Linked DNA regions of Starkeya sp. ORNL1. The protein of the gene in region 1 binds, or shares a complex with, the protein of each later gene. Links are inferred from orthologs where the notes say so. Each region holds a gene or a part of one and is shown on either strand. Other genes may lie near its edges. The genes, in order: accC and accD.

Region 1 (4,528 bases):
GGCCTCAATGTCGTCGAAGTGCACCTATCCAACGTCTTCGCCCGCGAAGCCTTCCGTCACCATTCCTACATTTCGCCGGTCGCCCGTGGGGTGATCTGCGGTCTCGGGATCGACGGCTACCGGCTCGCCATCGACGCGCTCGCCCCGCGACGCGCCATGTGAGGGAGACGGGCTTGGAAGCGACCGTCACAGGATCATGATGAAAACCAACAAGCCGGAAATCGACCCTGCGCTGGTGCGCGAGATCGCCAATCTGCTCTCCGAGAGCGACCTCACCGAGATCGAGGTGCAGCGCGAGGATCTGCGCATCCGTGTCGTGCGCCAGCCGCCGACCCTGGTGGCAGCGGCGCCTTATGCGGTTGCGGCCGCGCCGGCCACGGCCCCGGCTGCTGCGCCCGCCCCGGTGGTCACCGCGGAAGCGGCCGATCCGGCCAAGCATCCCGGCGTCGTGCCCTCACCCATGGTCGGCACCGCCTATCTCGGCCCGGATCCCGGCGCCCGCCCCTTCATCGAGGTCGGCGCCGTGGTGAAGGAAGGCCAGACCCTGCTCATCGTCGAAGCCATGAAGACGATGAACGCCATTCCTGCCCCCCGCGCCGGCACGGTGACGCGAATCCTCGTCACCAATGCGCAGCCGGTCGAATATGGCGAGCCGCTGCTGATCATCGAGTGAGGTGCCACTGATGTTCGGCAAGATCCTGATTGCCAATCGCGGCGAGATCGCTCTGCGGGTGCTGCGCGCCTGCAAGGAGCTCGGCATCGCCACCGTCGCGGTGCACTCCACGGCGGACGCCGACGCCATGCACGTCAAGCTCGCCGATGAGAGCGTGTGCATCGGTCCGCCGACCGCCAAGGACAGCTACCTCAACATCCCGAACCTGCTGGCCGCCTGCGAGATCACCGGCGCCGATGCGGTGCATCCGGGTTATGGCTTCCTCGCCGAGAATGCCCGTTTCGCGGAAATCCTGATCGACCACGGCGTGCAGTTCATCGGGCCGAAGCCCGAGCACATCCGCATCATGGGCGACAAGATCGAGGCGAAGCGGACCGCCAAGAAGCTCGGCATACCCTGCGTGCCGGGTTCGGAAGGCGGCGTCTCCTCCGACGAGGAGGCGCGCAAGGTCGCCGCCGAGATCGGCTTCCCGGTGCTGGTGAAGGCTGCGGCCGGCGGCGGCGGGCGTGGCATGAAGGTGGCCCGCTCGGCCGAGGAGCTGGCTTCCGCGCTCTATACGGCCCGTTCCGAGGCGCGCAACGCCTTCGGCGATGATTCGGTCTATCTGGAGAAGTATCTCAGCACGCCGCGACACATCGAGATCCAGGTGCTGGGCGACGGGCGCGGCAATGCCGTCCATCTCGGCGAGCGCGACTGCTCGCTGCAGCGCCGGCACCAGAAGGTGTGGGAGGAAGCCCCCTCCCCGACCATCACGCCGGAGCAGCGCGCCGAGATCGGCGAGACCGTGGCCAGCGCCATGCGCGAGATGAAGTATCTCGGCGCCGGCACGGTCGAGTTCCTGTACGAGCAGGGTCGCTTCTATTTCATCGAGATGAACACCCGCATCCAGGTGGAGCATCCGGTGACCGAGGCCATCACCGGCATCGACCTGATCAACGAGCAGATCCGCGTCGCCGCCGGCGAGCCGCTCGACATCACCCAGGACGACATCGTGCTGAAGGGCCACGCCATCGAGGTGCGGGTGAATGCGGAGCATCCGCGCACCTTCCGCCCCTCGCCGGGCAAGGTCACCAATTGGCACGTGCCGGGCGGGCCGGGCGTGCGTGTCGATTCGGCGGTCTATCAGGGCTATTCCATCCCGCCCTTCTATGACAGCCTCGCCGGCAAGCTGATCGTCACCGCCCGCACCCGTGCCGAATGCCTGATGCGGCTGCGCCGTGCGCTCGACGAGTTCGTGGTCGACGGCATCGAGACCACGCTGCCGCTGTTCCGCGAGCTGGTGCATAACGACGACATCATACGCGGCGCCTACGACATCCACTGGCTGGAGCACTTCCTCGCCGAAGGCGAGCCGGGGAGCTAAGATGCGCTCGGCTTGAGCATCCTTCGAGGCCCGGCTTGGCCGGGCACCTCAGGATGACGTAGTTCTCAAAAAGCGACGTCATCCTGAGGTGCGAGCGTAGCGAGCCTCGAAGGATGTTGAAGTAGGCCCCGCTTCACAGTCTCGCCCTTCTCCGTCATGCTGGTGACATGTCCCGCCCGCGCGATCATCAGGTCGAGATCACTCCGGAAGTGCTGCTGAAGGCCTATGCCTGCGGCATCTTCCCGATGGCCGAGAGCGCGGAAGATCCCGGCCTCTACTGGATCGAGCCGGAGCGGCGCGGCGTCATTCCGCTGCATGGCTTCCACATCCCCGACCGGCTGGCCCGCACCGTACGCTCCGACCGTTTCGAGATCCGCGTCGATCATGATTTCGACGCGGTGATGGATGGCTGCGCGGCGCCCGCCCCCGGACGCACCAAGACCTGGATCAATGCCCGCATCCGCAAGCTCTATTGCGACCTGCATGCGCGCGGCTTCTGCCACTCGGTCGAGGCGTGGGAAGACGGCAAGCTGGTCGGCGGGCTCTATGGGGTGCGGCTCGGGCGCGCCTTCTTCGGCGAGAGCATGTTCCACACCTCGCGCGACGCCTCGAAGGTGGCGCTGGTGCATCTGGTGGCACGGCTGCGCAAAGGCGGCTTCGCGCTGCTCGACACCCAGTTCATCACCGACCATCTGCGCAGCTTCGGCGCGGTCGAGGTGACGCGGCGGCAATACACCCGGCTGCTGGCGCAGGCGCTCGACGGCGAAGGCAATTTCTATTGCTGGCCGCCGGGCGAGGCGATCTGCGGCGCGGTCTGCTTGCAGTCGATCAGCCAGACATCATAGATCGGGTGCTCGACGCCGTGCAGGCCGGGGCTGTTGGCGAACATCCAGCCGCCGAACAAATGCTTCACCCCGCCATCCAGCTCGATCTCCTGCACCTCGACGAAACCAGTGGTGTTCTGCGTCTCGGTGGATGGCCGCGTGTAGCAGGCGCGCGGCGTGATGCGCAGCGCGCCGAACTGCACCGTCTCATTGATCGAGACGTCGAAGGTGATGATGCGGCCGGTGATCTTGTCGAGGCCGGAGAACACCGCGGTCTTGTTGGTGATCTTCTGCGACGGCGGCTGGGTGACCTCGATATCGCCCCCGGGGCCGACGGTCGCGGCGCCCGGAACGTTCGGCGCGCCGTTTGGCGGCTGGCCGGCAACGGGTGGCTGGCCGTTGCCGGGGAATTGGCCATTGCGCGGCGCCACGGGCGCGCCGATCGGCGGCTCCATGATCGGCGGCACGCCGGCACCGCCAGGTGGCGAATCAGGATCCTGCACCGGCCCGCCATCGGGCAGATTGGCCGGCGGCAGCGGGCGGGTATCGACGCCGCCCTGCCAGCCCTGCGCGCCGGCAGCGCCTATCCCGCCAAACAGGAGAAGGCTCGCCAGACAAAGGAGGCGAAACGGGCCAGGCATCAATCGATGGCGCATCAGGCGATGGCTCGGAAGGTCACGGAAGGCGCCCGTAGACACCTGCAATACGGCGAGCAAGGGGCGGCACAGGACGGCACCGCCGATCAATATCCATCAATCCGGCGACCAGGCCTTGTAGTCGCCGGTCACCGCGGGACGATGGCCATAGCCCAGCGTCGAGCCCGGCGGGCGATAGGCGCCGGGGGTGCCGGTGGGGTTGGCGCGGTGCGGCAGCTCCCACGGGTGCGCCTTGTACTCTTCCTGGCTCGGCGGCACGTCGGTGCGCTGATGCATCCAGGCGTGCCAGCCCGGCGGTATGGAGGTCGCCTCGGCGACGCCGTTGAAGATCACCCAGCGCCGCTCAAAGCCGAGCGCCGGGTCGATCTTGCCGCCTTTGGTGCGGTAATAGACGTTGCCGAACTCGTCCTCGCCGACCCGTTCGCCGAAGCGCCAGGTGTGGAGGCGCGTGCCCATGGTCTGGCCGTTCCACCAGGTGAAGACTTCGGTGATGAAGGTGGACAGATTCACGAGGGCATCCTGGCAGTTCTGAGCGTCAAGTATCGGCCGGAACATGCCATCCGGCCAAGGCGGTGTCCAGCAAATGCAGGCGCTTCGGGTGCGGCGTTCAGCGGCTGCGGCCGTCGAAATGGCGCACCGGGAAGCTGTCCGGCTCGACACCGTCGAGGCAGCGCACATTGAGCGCCACCATGTGCACGCCATCGGGGCGCATGCCCCGGGCGAACGGCTCGACGCCGCAGGTGGTGCAGAACACGTGGCCGATGACGTGCTTGTTGAAACGGTATTCGGCGATTCGGTCGGCGCCCTCGGTAAGCCGGAAATCCTCCTCGTCGGTGAAGGCGAGCAGCGTGCCCTTTTTCTGACAGAAGGAGCAGTTGCAGGCGACGACGCCGCTGATCTCGGCTTCCGCCTCATAACGCACGGCGCCGCAATGGCAGGAACCGGTGTAGGTCTGCTTGCCGGTTTCGGCCGGCTTGGCTGCGGCTTCGGCCGGGGCGGCGGTGACGGTGGC
Region 2 (7,782 bases), 2.6 Mb from region 1 along the record:
TAGCCGACGCCGGTGTAGTACGGGCCCTGCGGGGCGGGATAGCCGGCGGTCGGGAAGCCGAGCGGGCGGCCGTCCTTGTAGAAGAAATATTCCTGCTCGAAGCCGAACCAGGCGCCCTCGTCATCGAGGATGGTGGCGCGCTTGTTGGAAGCATGCGGCGTGACGCCATCCGGCATCATGACTTCGCACATCACCAGCGCGCCATTGGTGCGGGCCGGATCCGGATAGACGGCGACGGGCTTCAGCACGCAATCCGAGCTGCGGCCTTCGGCCTGCATGGTCGAGGAGCCGTCAAAGCCCCAGAGCGGCAGCTGATCGAGCGTCGGGAACTCGGCAAATTCCTTGATCTGCGTCTTGCCACGCAGATTGGGGACGGGCGTGTAGCCGTCCAGCCATATGTACTCAAGCTTGTACTTTGTCATTGCGGGTCTCTCATAAGCTGATGACGCGAACTCTGGAAAAACCTGATGCGTGTCCGGCCGCCACCGGCTGAAGCCTTGGAAGCATTTACCGTGCCATCGGCACCGCTGAACCGCGTGCGGCCCCGGCGTTCCGAATTCCACAAGGGCGCGCAACAAGGCGACGGTTCGGAAAGCCCATGGAGCGTGTGCAATGCAGCAGACGTCGACAGCAACGATTAGTCACGGGCAAGAATGCTAGCCAAAGAAGCATGGAGAGACATGCTGATATTGTAGGCAGCATGTGATTTTAAATGAGGCAATCTGCGCAAAGCGGGAGCAAAACGTGCTATATCGACGTTAAGGGCTGACGCGTGAACGCGCAGCATTCAACGGAGATACAGACGATGACTATGACTTCCTATGGCGGCAGCGCCAAGATTTACGAATTCCCCAAGGGTGGCCGGGCCGGCCTCATCAGCCGTCGCGAAGACCCCAAGAGCGCTGCCGCGCCTGTCGCGCCGCGCTTTGCCGACGCTGCATTCGGCGGCAGCTGGTATCATGAAGAGGCCGTGCGGGACGCCGAGCGTCCGACCAAGCGCTAGTTCGCGCGCAGCTGCCCGATGATTCGCAAAACGGACGCCTGCAGCACAGCCATGCATAAATGAGAGGGCCGGCGCCCACAGCCCGGCCCTCTTTGCTTTTGCGGTGCGCCGCAGCGATGTGCCGAAAATATGTACAATTGCGATGCATGCCGAATCACGCGGCCCATTACCTAAGCACCGAAAATCGACCAGCCCAGCCGTTTTGTCAGCGCTTCGAGTGCGATGCGGCCGAGATGGGAATTGCCTGAGGCGTCCAGCCCCGGCGACCACACCGCGATCGACGCCTTGCCCGGCGCGATCGCCAATATGCCCCCGCCCACCCCGCTCTTGCCCGGCAGGCCGACCCGGTAGGCGAACTCTCCGGAGCCGTCATAATGGCCGCAGGTGAGCATCACCGCATTGATGCGCCGGGCCCGCTCCGGAACGACGACGGAGCGCCCGGTGGTGGGGTTGCGGCCCTGATGGGCGAGGAAACGTCCGGCCATGGCGAGCTGCCGGCACGACATGGCGATGGCGCAATGGTGGAAATAGACGCCGAGCGTGAAGTCCACGGGGTTTTCCAGCACGCCGAACGACTTCATGTAATTGGCCAGCGCCGCATTGCGGAAGCCGGTACGGCGCTCGGAGGCGGCCACCGCCTCGTCGATCGCGATGGTCTCGTCATCGGCGAGGAACTGCAGGAAGCGCAATATCTCGCCCAGCGCCTCGCGCGGCTGGTGGCCCGACAGGATCAGGTCGGTCACCGCGATGGCGCCGGCATTGATGAACGGGTTGCGCGGGATGCCGTGCTCATACTCCAGCTGGATGATGGAGTTGAAGGCGCTGCCGGACGGCTCGCGGCCGACCCGCTGCCATAGCCGGTCGCCGGCCTTGCCGAGCGCCAGCGTCAGGGTGAAGACCTTGGAGATGCTCTGGATCGAGAACGGCGTCTCGGCGTCACCGCCCAGCGCGACATTGCCGTCGGCATCGATGACTGCGAGACCGAAGGCATTGGCATCGGCCCGCGCCAATTCGGGAATATAGGTCGCGACCTCGCCGCGGTCGGGACGCTGGCGCATCTCCTCGGCGATTTCCTTCACGACAAGGTCGAGATCGGGCACGGGCTCACTCACGTAGCAGGGATGAGGTGGGATGCTGGCACACTGCCATGCGCCCGTCGCTTTGTTGAGCGGTCGCCGGGTCGCGCCTGCCCGCGTGGAGACCGCAACGTTTCTGGCTGATCACGGCGCTCACATTCAATGGTACTATATTCAGCATCAGGACAGCGCCGGGACAACCCGAACGGGGACGAACATGAGAAGCGTCATCGAGGCCGCGATCGTCTTCATCGTATCGAATTATTCGTTCACCTTCCTGGTCATCGGCCTGCTGTTCGCGCTCGCCGCCATCGCCCGGGCAGAAAAACCGGTCGGCACGCCGCTCATCATCGAAAAGCTGCTTGCCTGGCACGTGTTCTGGGTCATCGGCGTCGGGAATTTCTACAATTTCGTCATGCATGCGTTCTTCGGGAAGATGTCGGCCGCCTTCATCGGCTGGGCCGATAGCCCGTTCCAGCTCGAAGTAGGGACGGCAAGCCTTGGCTTTGCCGTCGTCGGCTTCCTCGCGGCGTTCCGAAGCTTCGATCTGCGCCTTGCCGCCATCCTCGGTCCGAGCGTGTTCACGCTGGGCGCCGCGGCGGGGCATGTGTACCAGATGGTGACGGAACACAATTTCGCGCCGGGCAATGCCGGCGTCATCTTCTATATGGACATCGTCATCCCGCTCTTCGGCTTCCTGCTGTTGTGGCTGCAGCACCGTTCCACACGCGCGGCGACCGGCAGGCAGCTGGCGAACGGGTGACGGCGAGGCGGCGCGAGAGGTTCGGCCTGGGTGCGGCGCGGCCGGCTCGCGCCGGCCATGGGTCCGGGGCGCCGAGGCACGTGCCTGCTCGCTTCCTGCCCCAAATTCGTGCTAGGTCGCGTTTTCCGAGGAGACGGCTAAGGTGGCCATCGAGATCAAGATCTGCGGCCTGAAGACCTTCGACGCGCTCGATGCCGCGCTCGGGGCGGGTGCGGATTTGGTCGGCGTGGTCTTCTTCCCGAAGAGCCCGCGCAATATCGATCTCGCCACCGGCGCGGCGCTGACGGAGCATGCGCGCGGCAAGGCCGGCGTTGCGGCCTTGAGCGTCGATGCCGACGACGCCCTCCTCGAAGCCATCGCGCGTGAGGTCAAGCCGGACGTGTTCCAGCTCCATGGCGAGGAGAGCCCGGAGCGCGTCGCGCAGATCCGCGCGCGCTTCGGCATTCCGGTGATGAAGGCGATCGGTGTTGCCGGGCCGGCAGACATCGCCCGCGTGCCGCTCTATGCCCCGGTTGCCGACCGGCTGCTGCTCGATGCCAAGGCGCCGGCCGGCGCCAGGCATCCCGGTGGCAATGGCCTGGTGTTCGACTGGAACCTGATCGCGAACTCCGATGCTCCGCTTGACCTCGCCAAGCCCTTCATGCTCTCAGGCGGCCTGACCCCTGAGAATGTCGGCGAGGCCATCAGGCTGACGCGGGCGCGGGCGGTCGACGTATCGTCGGGTGTGGAGAGCGCGCCCGGCGTGAAGGATCCGGCACGGATCGTCGCCTTCATTCAAGCCGCGCGGGCCGCCATCTGTGAGGCTCGCCGCGAAACCGACCCTGCCGAGGCTTCGGCCAAAGAGATGAGTGCCCATTCGTGAACGCACCGAATTCCTTCCGCACCGGCCCCGACGAGAGCGGGCATTTCGGCATTTTCGGCGGACGCTTCGTCGCCGAGACGCTGATGCCGCTGATCCTCGACCTGGAGGCCGCCTACAAGGAAGCCAAGGCGGACCCGGCCTACAAGGCGGAGATGGACGCCGGGCTGAAGCATTATGTCGGCCGCCCCAGCCCGCTCTATTTCGCCGAGCGGCTGACCGAGCATCTCGGTGGCGCGCGCATCTATCTGAAGCGCGAGGAGCTGAACCACACCGGCTCGCACAAGGTGAACAATGTGCTCGGCCAGATCCTGCTCGCCCGCCGCATGGGCAAGCAGCGGATCATCGCCGAGACCGGCGCCGGCCAGCACGGCGTCGCCACCGCGACGCTCTGCGCGCGCTACGGCCTCGAATGCGTGGTCTATATGGGCGCGGTCGACGTCGCCCGGCAGGCGCCGAACGTGTTCCGCATGCAGATGCTCGGCGCCACCGTGGTGCCGGTGCAGTCGGGCTCCAAGACCCTCAAGGACGCCATGAACGAGGCGCTCCGCGACTGGGTCACCAATGTCCATTCGACCTTCTACTGCATCGGCACGGTGGCCGGCCCGCATCCCTATCCGGGCATGGTGCGCGACTTCCAGTCGGTGATCGGCAACGAGACCCGCCTGCAGATACTGGAAGCCGAAGGCCGGCTCCCTGACAGCCTGATCGCCTGCATCGGCGGCGGCTCCAATGCCATGGGGCTGTTCCACCCCTTCCTCGACGATCCGGAAGTGGCGATCTACGGCGTCGAGGCGGCCGGGCATGGCATTTCCTCGGGCCTCCACGCCGCCTCGCTGACCGGCGGTCGCCCGGGCGTGCTGCACGGCAACCGCACCTATTTGCTAATGGACGATGACGGCCAGATCGCCGAGGCGCATTCCATCTCGGCCGGCCTCGACTATCCAGGCATCGGGCCGGAGCACTCCTGGCTGCACGATATCGGCCGGGTGAACTACATCTCCGCGACCGACGAGGAGGCGCTCGCCGCCTTCCAGTTGCTGTCCCGGCTCGAGGGCATCATCCCGGCGCTGGAGCCGGCGCATGCCATCGCCAAGGTGATGGAGATCGCCCCAACGCTGCCGAAGGACCATGTGATGGTGGTCTCGCTCTCCGGGCGCGGCGACAAGGACATTCCCCAGGTCGCCGAAATCCTCGGGAGCCGTGCATGACCACCACCACTCGCCTCGACGCCCGCTTCCGCGCCTGCGCCGACCAGGGCCGCGCCGCGCTGGTCACCTTCACCACCGCCGGCGATCCCGACTACGACACCTCGCTCGAACTGCTGCGGGCGCTGCCGGCGGCCGGAGCCGACGTCATCGAGCTCGGCGTGCCGTTCACCGACCCGATGGCTGACGGTCCGGCGATCCAGGCGGCAGGCTTGCGCGCGCTGAAGGCGGGCCAGACGCTGGCGAAGACACTGGCCATGGTGCGCGCCTTCCGCGAGGAAGACGACGCCACGCCCATCGTGCTGATGGGCTATTACAATCCGATCTACATCTATGGCGTCGATCGCTTCCTCGTCGACGCCCGCGAGGCCGGGGTCGACGGGCTGATCGTCGTCGACCTGCCGCCGGAAGAAGACACCGAATTGTGCCTGCCGGCGCTGGACGCCGGGCTCGCCTTCATCCGCCTCGCCACCCCGACCACCGACGACAAGCGCCTGCCGGCGGTGCTCGCGAACACGGCGGGCTTTGTCTATTACGTCTCGATCACCGGTATCACCGGCGCGGCGACCCCGCAGCCGGACCTCGTGGCCGCCGCCGTCGCCCGCATCAAGCGTCACACGCCGCTGCCGGTTGCGGTCGGCTTCGGCGTGAGGACCCCGGCCCAGGCCGCGGCGATCGCGCAGAATGCGGACGGCGTGGTGGTCGGCTCGGCCCTGATCGACGTGATGCGCGCCAGCCTCGACGAAGAGGGCCGGGCGACCGAGTTGTCGGTGCCGTGCGTCACCACGCTGGTGCGCTCGCTGGCCGATGCGGTTGCCGACGCCCGCAAGGTTGCCGCGGAGTAGCGGCAGGACTAAATGAGGCGGGCGCGCGAGCGGCGCGTCCGGCCGGGAGCACTGCCTTGAACTGGATCTCCAACGTCGTCCGCCCGAAGATCAACAGCTTCCTGAACCGCCGGGAAGTGCCGGAAAATCTCTGGGTGAAATGCCCGGAGACCGGGCAGATGGTGTTCCACAAGGATCTCGAAGCCAATCTCCATGTGATACCGGGTTCCGGCTATCACATGCGCATGGAGCCGATGGCGCGGCTACGCTCGGTCTTCGACGGCGGCAAATGGTACGACGTCGCGCTGCCTTCGGTGGCCGCCGATCCGCTGAAATTCCGCGATGAAAAGCGCTATGTCGACCGGCTGAAGGACGCACGCGCCAAGACCGGCGCGCAGGACGCGGTGAAGGTCGGCTATGGCAAGCTCGACGGCCTCGCGGTGACCGTCGCGGTGCAGGATTTCGGCTTCATGGGCGGCTCGCTCGGCATGGCGGCCGGCGAGGCCGTCGTCACCGGGCTCGAGACCGCCGCCTCGCGCGGCACGCCCTTCATCATCTTCGCGTGCGGCGGCGGGATGCGCATGCAGGAAGGCATCCTCTCGCTGATGCAGATGCCGCGCACCACCTGCGCGGTGCAGGAACTGCGCGAGGCGAAACTTCCTTATATTGTCGTTCTCACCAACCCGACCACCGGCGGCATCACGGCCTCCTACGCCATGCTGGGCGACATCCAGATCGCCGAGCCGGGCGCGCTGATCGGCTTTGCCGGCCCGCGCGTCATCGAGCAGACCATCCGCGAGAAGCTGCCCGAGGGCTTCCAGCGCGCCGAATATCTGCGCGACCACGGCATGGTCGACATGGTGGTGCACCGCCACGACATGCGCGCCACGCTGGCACGGCTTTGCCGCCTGCTGATGCGCGTGCCGCAGCCGGCGGTCGTCACCACCGAGACGCCGCATACCGAGCCGGTCGTGCCCGAGACGGCCGCGCTCCCGGCACCGGCCGCCGTGGCCGCGCAGTAGAGGATGTTCCGCAAAAGTTGGAGACTTTTGCGATGAGAACATGCTCCAGCTCATTGAATCTAGAGCACCATCTTATCGCGGATAGAATCATCCGCGATAAGATGGTGCTCTAACTTGCAGGGGATCAGCGCATGGCCGTGCCGGCCGCATCCGGCCCGTCCGGCTCAGGCGAGCCGCGGACCACGGACATCATACTGGAGCGCCTGCTGGCGCTGCATCCGAAGCTGATCGACCTCTCGCTCGATCGGATGTGGCGGCTGCTGGAGCGGCTCGACCATCCCGAACGCCGCGTGCCGCCGGTGATCCATGTCGCCGGCACCAATGGCAAGGGCTCGACCGTCGCCTTCATGCGCGCGGTGCTGGAAGCCGCCGGCAAGCGCGTCCACGTCTACACCTCCCCGCATCTGGTGCGCTTCAATGAGCGCATCCGCCTCGCCGGGCGGCTGGTCGACGAGCCGCGCCTGGCGGAAGCGCTCGACCGCGTCGAGAAAGCCAATGACGGCGCGCCGATCACCTTCTTCGAGATCACCACGGCCGCGGCCTTCCTGCTGTTCGCCGAGGAGCCGGCGGACGTGCTGCTGCTGGAGGTCGGCCTCGGCGGGCGGCTCGACGCCACCAATGTGATCGAGCGGCCGCTCACCACCGTCATCACCCCGGTCTCGATCGACCATGTCGAATTTCTCGGTGACACAATCGCCGCCATCGCCGTCGAGAAGGCCGGCATCCTGAAGCGCGGCGTGCCGGCCGTGCTCGGCCGGCAACCCCGCGAGGCCTTGCGTGCCATCGAGCGACAAGCGGCGCGCGTCGGTGCGTCGCTCACCATCATGGGCGAGCAGTTCCAGGCGCATGAGGAAGGCGGCCGGCTGATCGTCGCCGACGAGAACGGCCTGCTCGATCTGCCGCGCCCGCGCCTGATCGGCCCGCACCAGATCGAGAATGCCGGCCTCGCGGTCGCGGCACTGCGGATGGCGGGATTGAAACTGCCGGTCCGTGCTTTCGAGGAAGGGGTACGCGCGGCGGAATGGCC

What was found.
Region 2: the proteins of accC (region 1) and accD are in contact, whole or in part, in a solved structure (PDB 8UXZ), measured with the Escherichia coli proteins. The link is inferred for Starkeya sp. ORNL1 from one-to-one orthologs.

The regions. Positions count from the first base shown.
Region 1 is NZ_CP048834.1:1,182,940-1,187,467, forward strand. The notes cover bases 1-2,859. They hold accC (acetyl-CoA carboxylase biotin carboxylase subunit), read left to right. Parts: upstream 1-683; coding sequence 684-2,036; downstream 2,037-2,859. Other genes in these bases: aroQ (type II 3-dehydroquinate dehydratase), read left to right, coding at 1-162; accB (acetyl-CoA carboxylase biotin carboxyl carrier protein), read left to right, coding at 197-673; aat (leucyl/phenylalanyl-tRNA--protein transferase), read left to right, coding at 2,204-2,859. Also shown: more of aat, read left to right, coding at 2,860-2,881; G3545_RS05785 (NADH:ubiquinone oxidoreductase subunit NDUFA12), read right to left, coding at 3,613-4,020; G3545_RS05790 (GFA family protein), read right to left, coding at 4,124-4,528. UniProt on the Escherichia coli protein: This protein is a component of the acetyl coenzyme A carboxylase complex; first, biotin carboxylase catalyzes the carboxylation of the carrier protein and then the transcarboxylase transfers the carboxyl group to form malonyl-CoA.
Region 2 is NZ_CP048834.1:3,738,956-3,746,737, forward strand. Bases 5,036-7,782 are described here. They hold accD (acetyl-CoA carboxylase, carboxyltransferase subunit beta), read left to right. Parts: upstream 5,036-5,810; coding sequence 5,811-6,755; downstream 6,756-7,782. Other genes in these bases: trpA (tryptophan synthase subunit alpha), read left to right, coding at 5,036-5,754; G3545_RS17805 (folylpolyglutamate synthase/dihydrofolate synthase family protein), read left to right, coding at 6,887-7,782. In the rest of the region: G3545_RS17765 (glutamine synthetase beta-grasp domain-containing protein), read right to left, coding at 1-422; G3545_RS17770 (DUF2735 domain-containing protein), read left to right, coding at 806-1,003; G3545_RS17775 (glutaminase), read right to left, coding at 1,174-2,103; G3545_RS17780 (DUF6790 family protein), read left to right, coding at 2,297-2,842; G3545_RS17785 (phosphoribosylanthranilate isomerase), read left to right, coding at 2,985-3,704; trpB (tryptophan synthase subunit beta), read left to right, coding at 3,701-4,912; more of trpA, read left to right, coding at 4,909-5,035.